Regions from separate parts of the Priestia sp. Y58 genome, predicted to be linked through region 2. Evidence: a T-box and tRNA genes for the amino acid it is inferred to sense, from the RefSeq annotation. Region 2 holds a T-box; the other holds one or more tRNA genes.
The links. A T-box is a leader RNA that pairs with one kind of tRNA and senses whether it is charged. The one in region 2 lies ahead of serS (serine--tRNA ligase), so its partner is inferred to be a tRNA-Ser.

Region 1: it has a tRNA-Ser gene. The T-box ahead of serS (serine--tRNA ligase) is inferred to sense a tRNA for this amino acid. The anticodon was not compared.

The regions. Positions count from the first base shown of each region.
Region 1 is NZ_JAKWFL010000001.1:728,227-733,254, forward strand. It holds gene MMB68_RS03835 (MFS transporter) at 1-1,066, opposite strand, end outside; gene sodA (superoxide dismutase SodA) at 1,196-1,804, opposite strand; tRNA gene MMB68_RS03845 (tRNA-Ser) at 2,002-2,094, opposite strand; tRNA gene MMB68_RS03850 (tRNA-Ile) at 2,106-2,182, opposite strand; tRNA gene MMB68_RS03855 (tRNA-Asn) at 2,186-2,260, opposite strand; tRNA gene MMB68_RS03860 (tRNA-Met) at 2,301-2,374, opposite strand; tRNA gene MMB68_RS03865 (tRNA-Asn) at 2,376-2,450, opposite strand; gene MMB68_RS03870 (DUF456 domain-containing protein) at 2,513-2,998, opposite strand; gene MMB68_RS03875 (hypothetical protein) at 3,049-3,231, opposite strand; gene MMB68_RS03880 (DUF1189 domain-containing protein) at 3,346-4,128, shown strand; gene MMB68_RS03885 (MFS transporter) at 4,280-5,028, opposite strand, start outside.
Region 2 is NZ_JAKWFL010000020.1:6,825-11,852, reverse strand. It holds gene MMB68_RS27355 (serine hydrolase) at 1-202, shown strand, start outside; gene pdxS (pyridoxal 5'-phosphate synthase lyase subunit PdxS) at 393-1,280, shown strand; gene pdxT (pyridoxal 5'-phosphate synthase glutaminase subunit PdxT) at 1,302-1,889, shown strand; T-box leader at 1,947-2,159, shown strand; gene serS (serine--tRNA ligase) at 2,212-3,489, shown strand; tRNA gene MMB68_RS27335 (tRNA-Ser) at 3,601-3,693, shown strand; gene MMB68_RS27330 (deoxynucleoside kinase) at 3,813-4,493, opposite strand; gene MMB68_RS27325 (deoxynucleoside kinase) at 4,493-5,028, opposite strand, start outside.

The DNA of each region.
Region 1 (5,028 bases), on a different contig from region 2:
TCAGAAATACTTCTCTGACAACAATGTATTCAATTCTTTTTGAAACAACGTCTTTTGCTCGTCCAATCACATCGTACGTTAGAGAAATGAATGGAACCAATAAAATAGGATAGGCAATGGCAATACAAACAGCATATATAATTAACTTTGGATACGATAAGTTAAAGATAAGCAAAAAGACTGCTCCATAGAGAAGGAGGCCCCCTGTGAAGATAAACCGAAGGCGATTTTTTTGCTTAATAAACCTTGAGGCAACATAGTATCCTACAAATGCAACCGCTGAATTCACCAGTCCATATGTTCCTAAAGCTAATTCACTTCCCGTCGTAATAAATACCATGACGGATACAACAAAAATGAACGTACCTTCACGCAACCCTTGAAAGAAATGAGCCTGCAATATTCGATTCCAGTCTTTATTGACGTTTCGTTCAGCCCATACTTCTTTAAATTTGTATACTCCTTCCGCTGCGCGTCTTGTAATAAAAAAACTAAGCACAACGGCACCGATAAACAATAGCAGCGATACACCAAACACAATTTTATACCCAAGTGATTCATACAAAGCGGAAATAACAAAGCCCGCTCCTAAAGGACCAATCATCCCTGCAAAAGAGTTTAAGATCCCTAAAAATCCGTTAAAAAAGTCTCTTGTATCAGGTTCTGTAATTTCAAAAGTTAGCACATTAAAAGCTAGCCAATAAAAGCCGTATCCTATACCCAGCAGTCCACCAAGCAATACTAAATACTCGGCTGCGTTAGCTCCACTGACTAATACAGCGATATAAAAAACAGCTAAAAAAGATACACCTAACCTTAAAACCACAACCCGGTCAATTCGTTTGGCCCATTTACCTGCTAAAATAAACGTAAGCGGCTGAAGCACCACTACCGCTAAATTATAAATAGCGAGATCCGAAAATTCGCCTGATTGTTTCCACAGATAAATGTTAACAAACGAATTGGAAATTGAAATAGCCAAGGCATAAAGACCGCCTATAATTAAAAGCAAAAGTAAATCTTTACTAACTTCTACATCTCCAACTACTTTTTTTAATAAAGGCATATCAAAAAACTCCTTTTCTCTTCTACACCTAGTGTGTGAAAAAGAAAAGGAGATATGTAAAAGAATTGGAAAACAAAAAAGCCAGTAAAGGTAATAATTACTTTACTGGCTCTTAAATACGTCTTTAGCTTATTTTGCAGCGTCGTAACGCTTAGCAACTTCGTCCCATTTTACAACATTAAAGAATGCTGAAATGTAATCTGGACGGCGGTTTTGGTAATTTAAGTAGTAAGCGTGCTCCCAAACGTCTAGACCAAGAATTGGCGTTTTGCCTTCCATTAATGGGCTATCTTGGTTTGGTGTGCTTGTTACTTCTAATTCGCCGTTGTTTACAACTAACCAAGCCCAGCCAGAACCGAAGCGAGTTTTAGCTGCATTTGCAAATTCTTCTTTGAATTGATCAAAGCTGCCGAATTTGCTAGCGATAGCGTCCGCTAATTCACCAGTTGGAGCACCGCCGCCGTTAGGGCAAAGGATTGTCCAAAATAATGAGTGGTTCGCATGACCGCCACCGTTATTGCGTACTGCTGTACGGATATCTTCAGGAACAGCATCTAAGTTTGAAATTAACTCTTCAATACTTTTGCTTTCTAAATCCGCTTTGCCTTCAACAGCAGCGTTTAGATTTGTAACATATGTGTTGTGATGTTTGGTGTGGTGAATATTCATTGTTTCTTTGTCGATATGTGGTTCCAGTGCATCGTATGCATAAGGTAGTTCTGGTAATTTGTAAGCCATGAATAATTCCTCCTTCAAAATATGTAAGCATTTTGGCGCAAAAGCACCATATACGTTTAGATTAGCAAATTTACCCTACTGTTTCAAATAAAAAGTTCCTAATCCATGATTTATATTTACCTAATTCCCATTCGCTATTCTTTTAAACATAAAAAAAGCTTCTTTTTCTCAAAAGAAGCTTTGAATAGACAATAGTATGGCGGAGGAAGAGGGATTCGAACCCCCGCGGGCTTTAACACCCCTGTCGGTTTTCAAGACCGATCCCTTCAGCCGGACTTGGGTATTCCTCCAACCCTATAAATGGTGGACCCTGCAGGACTCGAACCTGCGACCGGACGGTTATGAGCCGTCTGCTCTAACCAGCTGAGCTAAGGGTCCACATGGCTCCACAGGTAGGACTCGAACCTACGACCGATCGGTTAACAGCCGATAGCTCTACCACTGAGCTACTGTGGAACAGTATGAATTATGTATGTCACAAATGCAAATTGGAAAATAGCGGCGGAGGGGATCGAACCCCCGACCTCACGGGTATGAACCGTACGCTCTAGCCAGCTGAGCTACACCGCCATGGCTCCACAGGTAGGACTCGAACCTACGACCGATCGGTTAACAGCCGATAGCTCTACCACTGAGCTACTGTGGAACAATATAACATTTACTAGCGACATTAAAAATTTAACATGTTTCTAGCCTAAAGTCAATATATTATTTTAAAACAGCGTATAAAAAATAGGCAATCATCAGCAGTTGAATAAATCCTTTTGAAATAGCGCCACTAAAAAAGCCAATAACCGAACCTACTCCAATTTTTACTGCGTTGCTAATTGTGGTCCGATGAACAATCAGTTCTCCTACAATCGCTCCGATAAACGGCCCTAAAATAATTCCAAATCCCGGAATGACAAACGGACCCACAAGCAGCCCAACTGTACTTCCCCAAACACCTGCTTTAGTGCCTCCGAATTTTTTCACACCAATAATATTAGCTATATAGTCTGCTAAAAAAAGTGCGACAACTAACAATCCTTGTATCACCCAAAATAACCAGCTATAGGAGCTAAAATCATAAAATAAACCGTATATAACAAATCCTAGAGCTACAAATAGCACGCTTGGGATGATGGGATAAACCAACCCAACAAACGATACAACAAAGCTAATGATAATTAATGCCCAACATAAAATAGCCATGCCCGCACCTATCCTTTTTATTATTACTATTTATCATACAATAATCACTCCTATAAAGAAAGACCTTGCACGACGAGTCCTTCCTTTATTTTACTTTCGAATACCTCTTCAAATAATGATTTTCGATTGTACATCTGCAATATTAACAGCACGGTCCTCAAGCTGCCCGTAATATCCCCAAAAACAATGACGGCAAAACCTGTACATATACGCATAAGATGTGCTTGTGACAAAACGCTCCACCGCATCATTGTAATTGGTAACGGTTTCTAAAATCTATTGTAAACCTTAAATTTTCGCTATAAAATAAGGTATAATCAGAATCTTCAATAAGAGGAGGCTTTACAATGAGCATGCTGAAAAAGATGGCATGGAGTTTTACTTCCTTCAAAAAAATAAGGTCGCTTCGCTTTGAGCATACGAATAAAACAATTGGCTTTGTGCTGTTTTTAACATTTATTTCTTTGCTGCCTACATTTTTCTTTATGACTTTGACGATTGTAAACGGCTATCATATCGCTACTACAGATCTTCCAAAATCTGTTTCTTCTTTTTCTATTTCAAACTCACAGCTTACGTCAAGTCAACCTTTCACAAAAAAAGTAAACGGTACCGCTTTTATCTTAAACCCCTCACAGTCTATTGAACGGTTTCATTCCCCTGCTCATGCAATTGGTTTTTTAAAGGATGGAATTTACATCACGACTAATTCACAAACACAAACGTATTCATATGAGTTGCTAAACTGGCACCATAAAGATAAAAATGAACTGTTAAACTTGCTGCACGAACAAAAATTTTCTCTATACATACTTGTCCCTATCGCTATGCTTTTACTGTACGTATTAACATCTGGACTAAACTTCCTTTTTATTACCTGCCTTGCTTATCTTGGAAAGCTGATTGGACTCATTAATAAAAAGCAGCTTCCTTTTAAGCAGCTGTGGGCACTGAGCGCTTATAGTACGGTAGCCTTCACGCTGCTTTATACGCTCTTTGAAGCTTTTTCTTTGTCTCTAGCAACACATAGCTCTCTTTACTGGATAGGAACGTTCTTCATTTACTTGTTGCTCGTCACAAGGGTTCCTATAAGAAAAAAGATAAAACCTAATAAAGCGATTGAAACATAACGAAATGAATCCAATCAACCGCTAGAAGCACCTACATACATAAAATCTATGTTTACCCTGCCAATGAAAAGCTCCGAACGAATTTGATTCTTGATCAAGAATCAAATTCGTTCGGAGCTTCTTCAACTAACATACTTTTGTCTCAGCCTCTTTATTTCTGTACAACTTTTCTTCTTCCCATTGCAGAAGAAAAAATTTTCAACTGATACAAAACCCACAAACCTCCTGCTGTGAGCAGAATAAAGCTATAAACAAACATCAGCCTTTCAATATGCATCCACACTTCAAAAACGACAGGTCCCAACGCTACTCCTAAAAATCTCACCGTTCCATAAATGGATACAATAAACCCTCTTTCTTCTTCTGAAGCCGCTGAAGTAATCATCATATTAATACACGGAAGAACAAACCCTAAGCCGCCAAAGGCGACTGTCAAACAAAACATCAAAATAGGAAGCGTGTAAATCATCGTTAATACTCCAAACATTACAAATAAAAGAACCATTCCTACTATCATCAATTTTTTCATGAGCTCTACGTCTGTTTTGATTCGCTGCCCGGTCCAATAAGAAACGAGCGTCATTGCGCCAAGAGGAAATAAAAAAGCGGTTCCTTTAAAAAAACCGTCTATATGATACGTTTCCTCTATTAAAAAAGATAAGTAATATAAAATGCCAAATAATAAAAACAACCCCAATCCCCCGACAAAGAATAAAGGAAAAAGCGATTTTCTTTTATCATAGACAATCCCAAGGGCTCTCTTTAAATATTCTTGAACAGATACTGAATCCGAACCTGTTTTCCCTTCTCTCACATACATGACTATACCTACTAAAGCAGCACCTGCAGCTAAGGGATAGACAAAAAATGCGGCATACCATACGACGAGTGCTGCCGATG
Region 2 (5,028 bases):
AGTTGCTTATGTGAGTGCAACAAACAGCAATCTCAAAGATCTAGGCTATGTAGGAGGTCAAACTACAGATAGCATGACGCCGGTTGTGACAAACGAATCTGTTGAAAAAGCTGGATGGTTCTCTCTCGCTATCCGCAGTATTGGTAACTTCTTCAGCGATATTTGGATGAATGCTGCAAATACAGTGAATAATTGGTTTTAATGATAACTCAAGAGAAAGAAGAGATACTACAAGAGAGTATCTCTTCTTTTTATTTTTAGATTTGTTTGTATATAATCTATAAATTAGATAGGAATTTTCCGAAAAATACGGTAAAATAGACACTAAGTTTTGAATTTTGTATATACACTAAAAATTATTGTGAAACACTTGATACAGGAGGAAGACAAACATGAATAACATTACAGGTACTGATCGTGTAAAACGAGGAATGGCGGAAATGCAAAAAGGTGGCGTTATCATGGACGTGATCAATGCAGAGCAAGCAAAAATTGCAGAAGCAGCAGGCGCTGTTGCTGTTATGGCGTTAGAGCGTGTTCCAGCTGATATCCGTGCAGCAGGCGGCGTGTCTCGTATGGCAGACCCAACAATTGTTGAAGAAGTGATGAATGCTGTGTCCATTCCAGTTATGGCAAAAGCTCGTATTGGCCATATTGTTGAAGCACGAGTGCTAGAAGCGATGGGTGTAGACTACATCGATGAAAGTGAAGTGTTGACTCCAGCTGATGAGGAGTTTCATTTAAATAAAAATACATTTACGGTTCCATTTGTTTGCGGTTGCCGTGATCTTGGCGAAGCATCTCGTCGTATTGCTGAAGGAGCTGCAATGCTTCGTACAAAGGGCGAACCAGGGACAGGAAACATTGTAGAAGCAGTGCGTCATATGCGTCAAGTAAATGCTCAAGTACGTAAAGTTGTGGGCATGGACGAAGATGAGTTAATGACAGAAGCTAAACTATTAGGTGCACCTTATGAGTTATTACTGCAAATTAAACGTGAAGGTCGTTTACCGGTTGTAAACTTTGCAGCAGGCGGTGTAGCAACACCCGCAGACGCAGCGTTAATGATGCAGCTTGGAGCAGACGGCGTGTTCGTTGGATCAGGAATCTTTAAATCAGACAACCCTGAAAAGTTTGCGCGAGCAATCGTGGAAGCAACAACACATTATCAAGACTATGAACTGATTGCAAACTTATCAAAAGGATTAGGAAGTGCAATGAAAGGGATTGAAATTTCATCATTATTACCAGAAAACCGCATGCAAGAGCGTGGATGGTAATTTAAAGGGAGTTTTGACAAAATGGTAAAAGTAGGCGTGTTAGGATTACAAGGTGCCTTTCGCGAGCATGCACAAGCATTAGAAGCAGCAGGCGCTGAAGCCATTATCATAAAAAAAGTTGAACAGCTAAACGAAATAGATGGTTTAATCCTACCGGGCGGCGAAAGCACAGCGATGCGTCGTCTGATTGACAAATATGACTTTATGGAACCTCTTCGCCAGTTTGCACAAGCAGGTAAACCGGTATTTGGTACGTGTGCGGGTTTAATTTTACTCGCGGGACAAGTCGTTGACCGTGAAGAGCCCCATTTAGGTGTTATGGATATTACGGTAGCTCGAAACTCGTTTGGGCGTCAACGGGATAGCTTTGAAGCTGCCCTAAATATTAAAGATATCGGTGAAGATTTTATAGGCGTATTTATCCGTGCTCCGCATATTGTAGAAGTAGGAGAAAACGTTGAAGTCTTAGCCATGCATAACGACCGAATTGTTGCGGCAAGACAAGGTCAATTCTTGGGATGTTCGTTTCATCCAGAATTAACAGATGATGCTCGCATGGCAAAGTATTTCGTAGCAATGGTTGAAGAAGCTTCAAAAAAACCTGTATAAATGAATTGCATCTTGTACAGACTTGTAGTACATTATGATTAATAAAAATGATATTGGTATAAAGCGTTGATAGGAAATAGTAATAAGATTTTTGATTTCAAGAGAGTCGATGGCTGGTGTGAATCGATAATCAATTCTTATGAATCCGTCCTGGAGCAAGCTGTCGAAAAAGTAGTAGGCAGTTTCGGTTCATCCGTTATCTGGTTTAAGAGGAAGGCTTATTTTAGCTTTCAATTAGGGTGGCAACGCGGGTAAACTCTCGTCCCTTTCATGGGGATGAGAGTTTTTATTTTGCCCTTTTATACTAAAGGAGGTACTAAGTATGTTAGATTTAAAATTTTTACGTGCTAATTTTAATGAAGTAAAAGAAAAGCTCAAGTTTCGTGGTGAGGACTTAACGGACTTAGGTCGCTTTGAAGAGTTAGATGCAAAACGCCGAGAGCTAATTGCTCAAACAGAAGAGTTAAAAAGCAAGCGAAATGAAGTATCACAGCAAATTGCACAATTGAAGCGTGAAAAACAAGATGCTGATCATTTAATCGTTGAAATGCGTGAAGTAGGAGACCGCGTAAAGCAATTGGATGAAGAGCTTCGCAGCGTTGAAGAAGAATTAGAACTATTGCTACTTTCAATTCCTAACGTTCCACATGAAAGTACGCCTGTAGGTGAAACTGAAGATGATAATGTAGAAGTTCGCAAATGGGGAGAAATTAAACAATTTGATTTTGAACCAAAACCGCATTGGGATTTAGGAACTGATTTAAATATTTTAGATTTTGAAAGAGCTTCGAAAGTAACGGGAAGCCGCTTTGTATTTTATAAAGGGTTAGGTGCAAGATTAGAACGTGCCCTTATTAACTTTATGATGGATTTACATATGGATGAGCATGGTTATGAAGAAATCCTTCCTCCATATATGGTAAATCGTACAAGCATGACGGGAACAGGGCAGCTTCCTAAATTTGAAGAAGATGCATTCAAGATTAAAGAAGAAGATTATTTCTTAATTCCTACAGCTGAAGTACCAGTTACAAATTTACACCGTGATGAAATCTTAAGCGGAGATCAGCTTCCAATTGCTTATACAGCGTATAGTGCTTGCTTCCGCTCAGAAGCAGGCTCTGCAGGAAGAGATACACGTGGTCTTATTCGTCAGCATCAGTTTAATAAAGTAGAACTTGTTCGCTTTGTTAAGCCAGAAGATTCTTATGATGAATTAGAAAAATTAACAGGCCATGCTGAAAAGGTTCTTCAACTATTAGGTTTACCTTACCGAGTTCTAAGCATGTGTACAGCTGACCTAGGTTTCACAGCAGCCAAAAAGTATGATATTGAAGTTTGGATTCCAAGTTATGAAACGTATCGTGAAATTTCTTCTTGTTCAAACTTTGAAAGCTTCCAAGCTCGCCGTGCTAATATTCGCTTCCGCCGTGATACAAAAGCAAAACCAGAGCATGTTCATACACTAAACGGTTCTGGCTTAGCAATTGGCCGTACGGTAGCTGCAATCTTAGAAAACTACCAGCAGGAAGATGGATCAATTCAAATTCCAGAAGTGCTTCGTCCATATATGGGAAATAAAGAATTTATTTCTAAATAAAAATAGAAGATGTTCATTAAGAATTAATTCTTAATGAACATCTTTTTTTTAAAAATCAATAAAAGAGTTGACTTCATTATTTGTATATGATAAATTAATACTTGTCGATACGGAGGAATACCCAAGTCCGGCTGAAGGGATCGGTCTTGAAAACCGACAGGGGTGTTAAAGCCCGCGGGGGTTCGAATCCCTCTTCCTCCGCCATATTTGACTTATAATGCAATTAACATAGCGCGATAAATTGGAGATTGGAAAACCGTTACTTATAAGTAACGGTTTTTTATTTGTTAAAAATGCCGCTTTAATAGATAAAGCGGCATTTTTTATAGATGACGACGTTTTAACTTTTCATTATGTTGTAAAAAGCGAGCCACTTTTTCCACAATTGATTCAATTGAATCAGGATCCTTAAGAAGGTCGTATTCTCTAATATCTAAACGAAGAATAGGGCAAGCCGTAAAGTTATTAATCCAGTCTTCGTATCGGGCGTGCATCTCTTTCCAATAATCAAGAGGCGTTTGCTGTTCCATTGGTCGCCCTCTTTCTTGAATGCGATCTACAATATCTTCGAAGCTGCCTTCCAAATAAATGAGCAGATCCGGATGAGGGAAATATGGAGTCATAACCATTGCATCGAATAAGCTTGTATATGTTTCATAGTCTACTTTAGACATCGTTCCTTTTTCAAAATGCATCTTAGCGAAGATACCGGTATCTTCGTAAATGGATCTGTCTTGGATGAAGCCGCCGCCATACTCGAAAATTTTCTTTTGTTCTTTAAAGCGTTCCGCTAGAAAATATACCTGTAGGTGAAAGCTCCAACGTTCAAAATCCCCATAAAATTTGTCCAGGTAAGGGTTGGAATCTACTTTTTCAAACGATGTGCGAAATTGGAGAGCATCAGCCAATGATTGAGTCATTGTAGATTTCCCAACTCCAACTGTACCCGCTATCGTCAACACAGCATCATTAGGAATGTTGTATTTAGATCGTAAGTTTACCATTACATACTCCTTTTTAACATACTCTCTTGAACCTCTGATAAGATTCTATTTAAGTGTTGTTTATTTTGTACAAAATCTATTTCATCACCGTCATAACGTAAAATGGTTACATCAGGGTTATTTTGTTCAAACGCCGTCATAGCCTTTTCGTAATCATCACTTAGCCTCGCAAGGTAGTGAGGATCGATGTTTCGTTCAATTTCTCTTCCGCGCATTTTAATACGCTTTAACAAGGTATCCAAACTGGCATTTAAATAAATAATAATGTTCGGAGCTGGCATATTAGCCGTTAAGATGTGGAAGATTTGTACATATTTTTTATACTGTTCATCTTTTAACGTTTGCTCAGCAAAAATCATGTTTTTCATAATATGATAATCTGCTACAACAGGTTTTTTATAAGATAAGAACCCTTTTTGAATATCCTCCAACTGCTTATATCGATTACATAGAAAAAACATTTCGGTTTGAAAACTCCACTCGTTAATATTTTCATAAAATTTCCCGAGAAATGGATTTTCATCTACGATTTCTT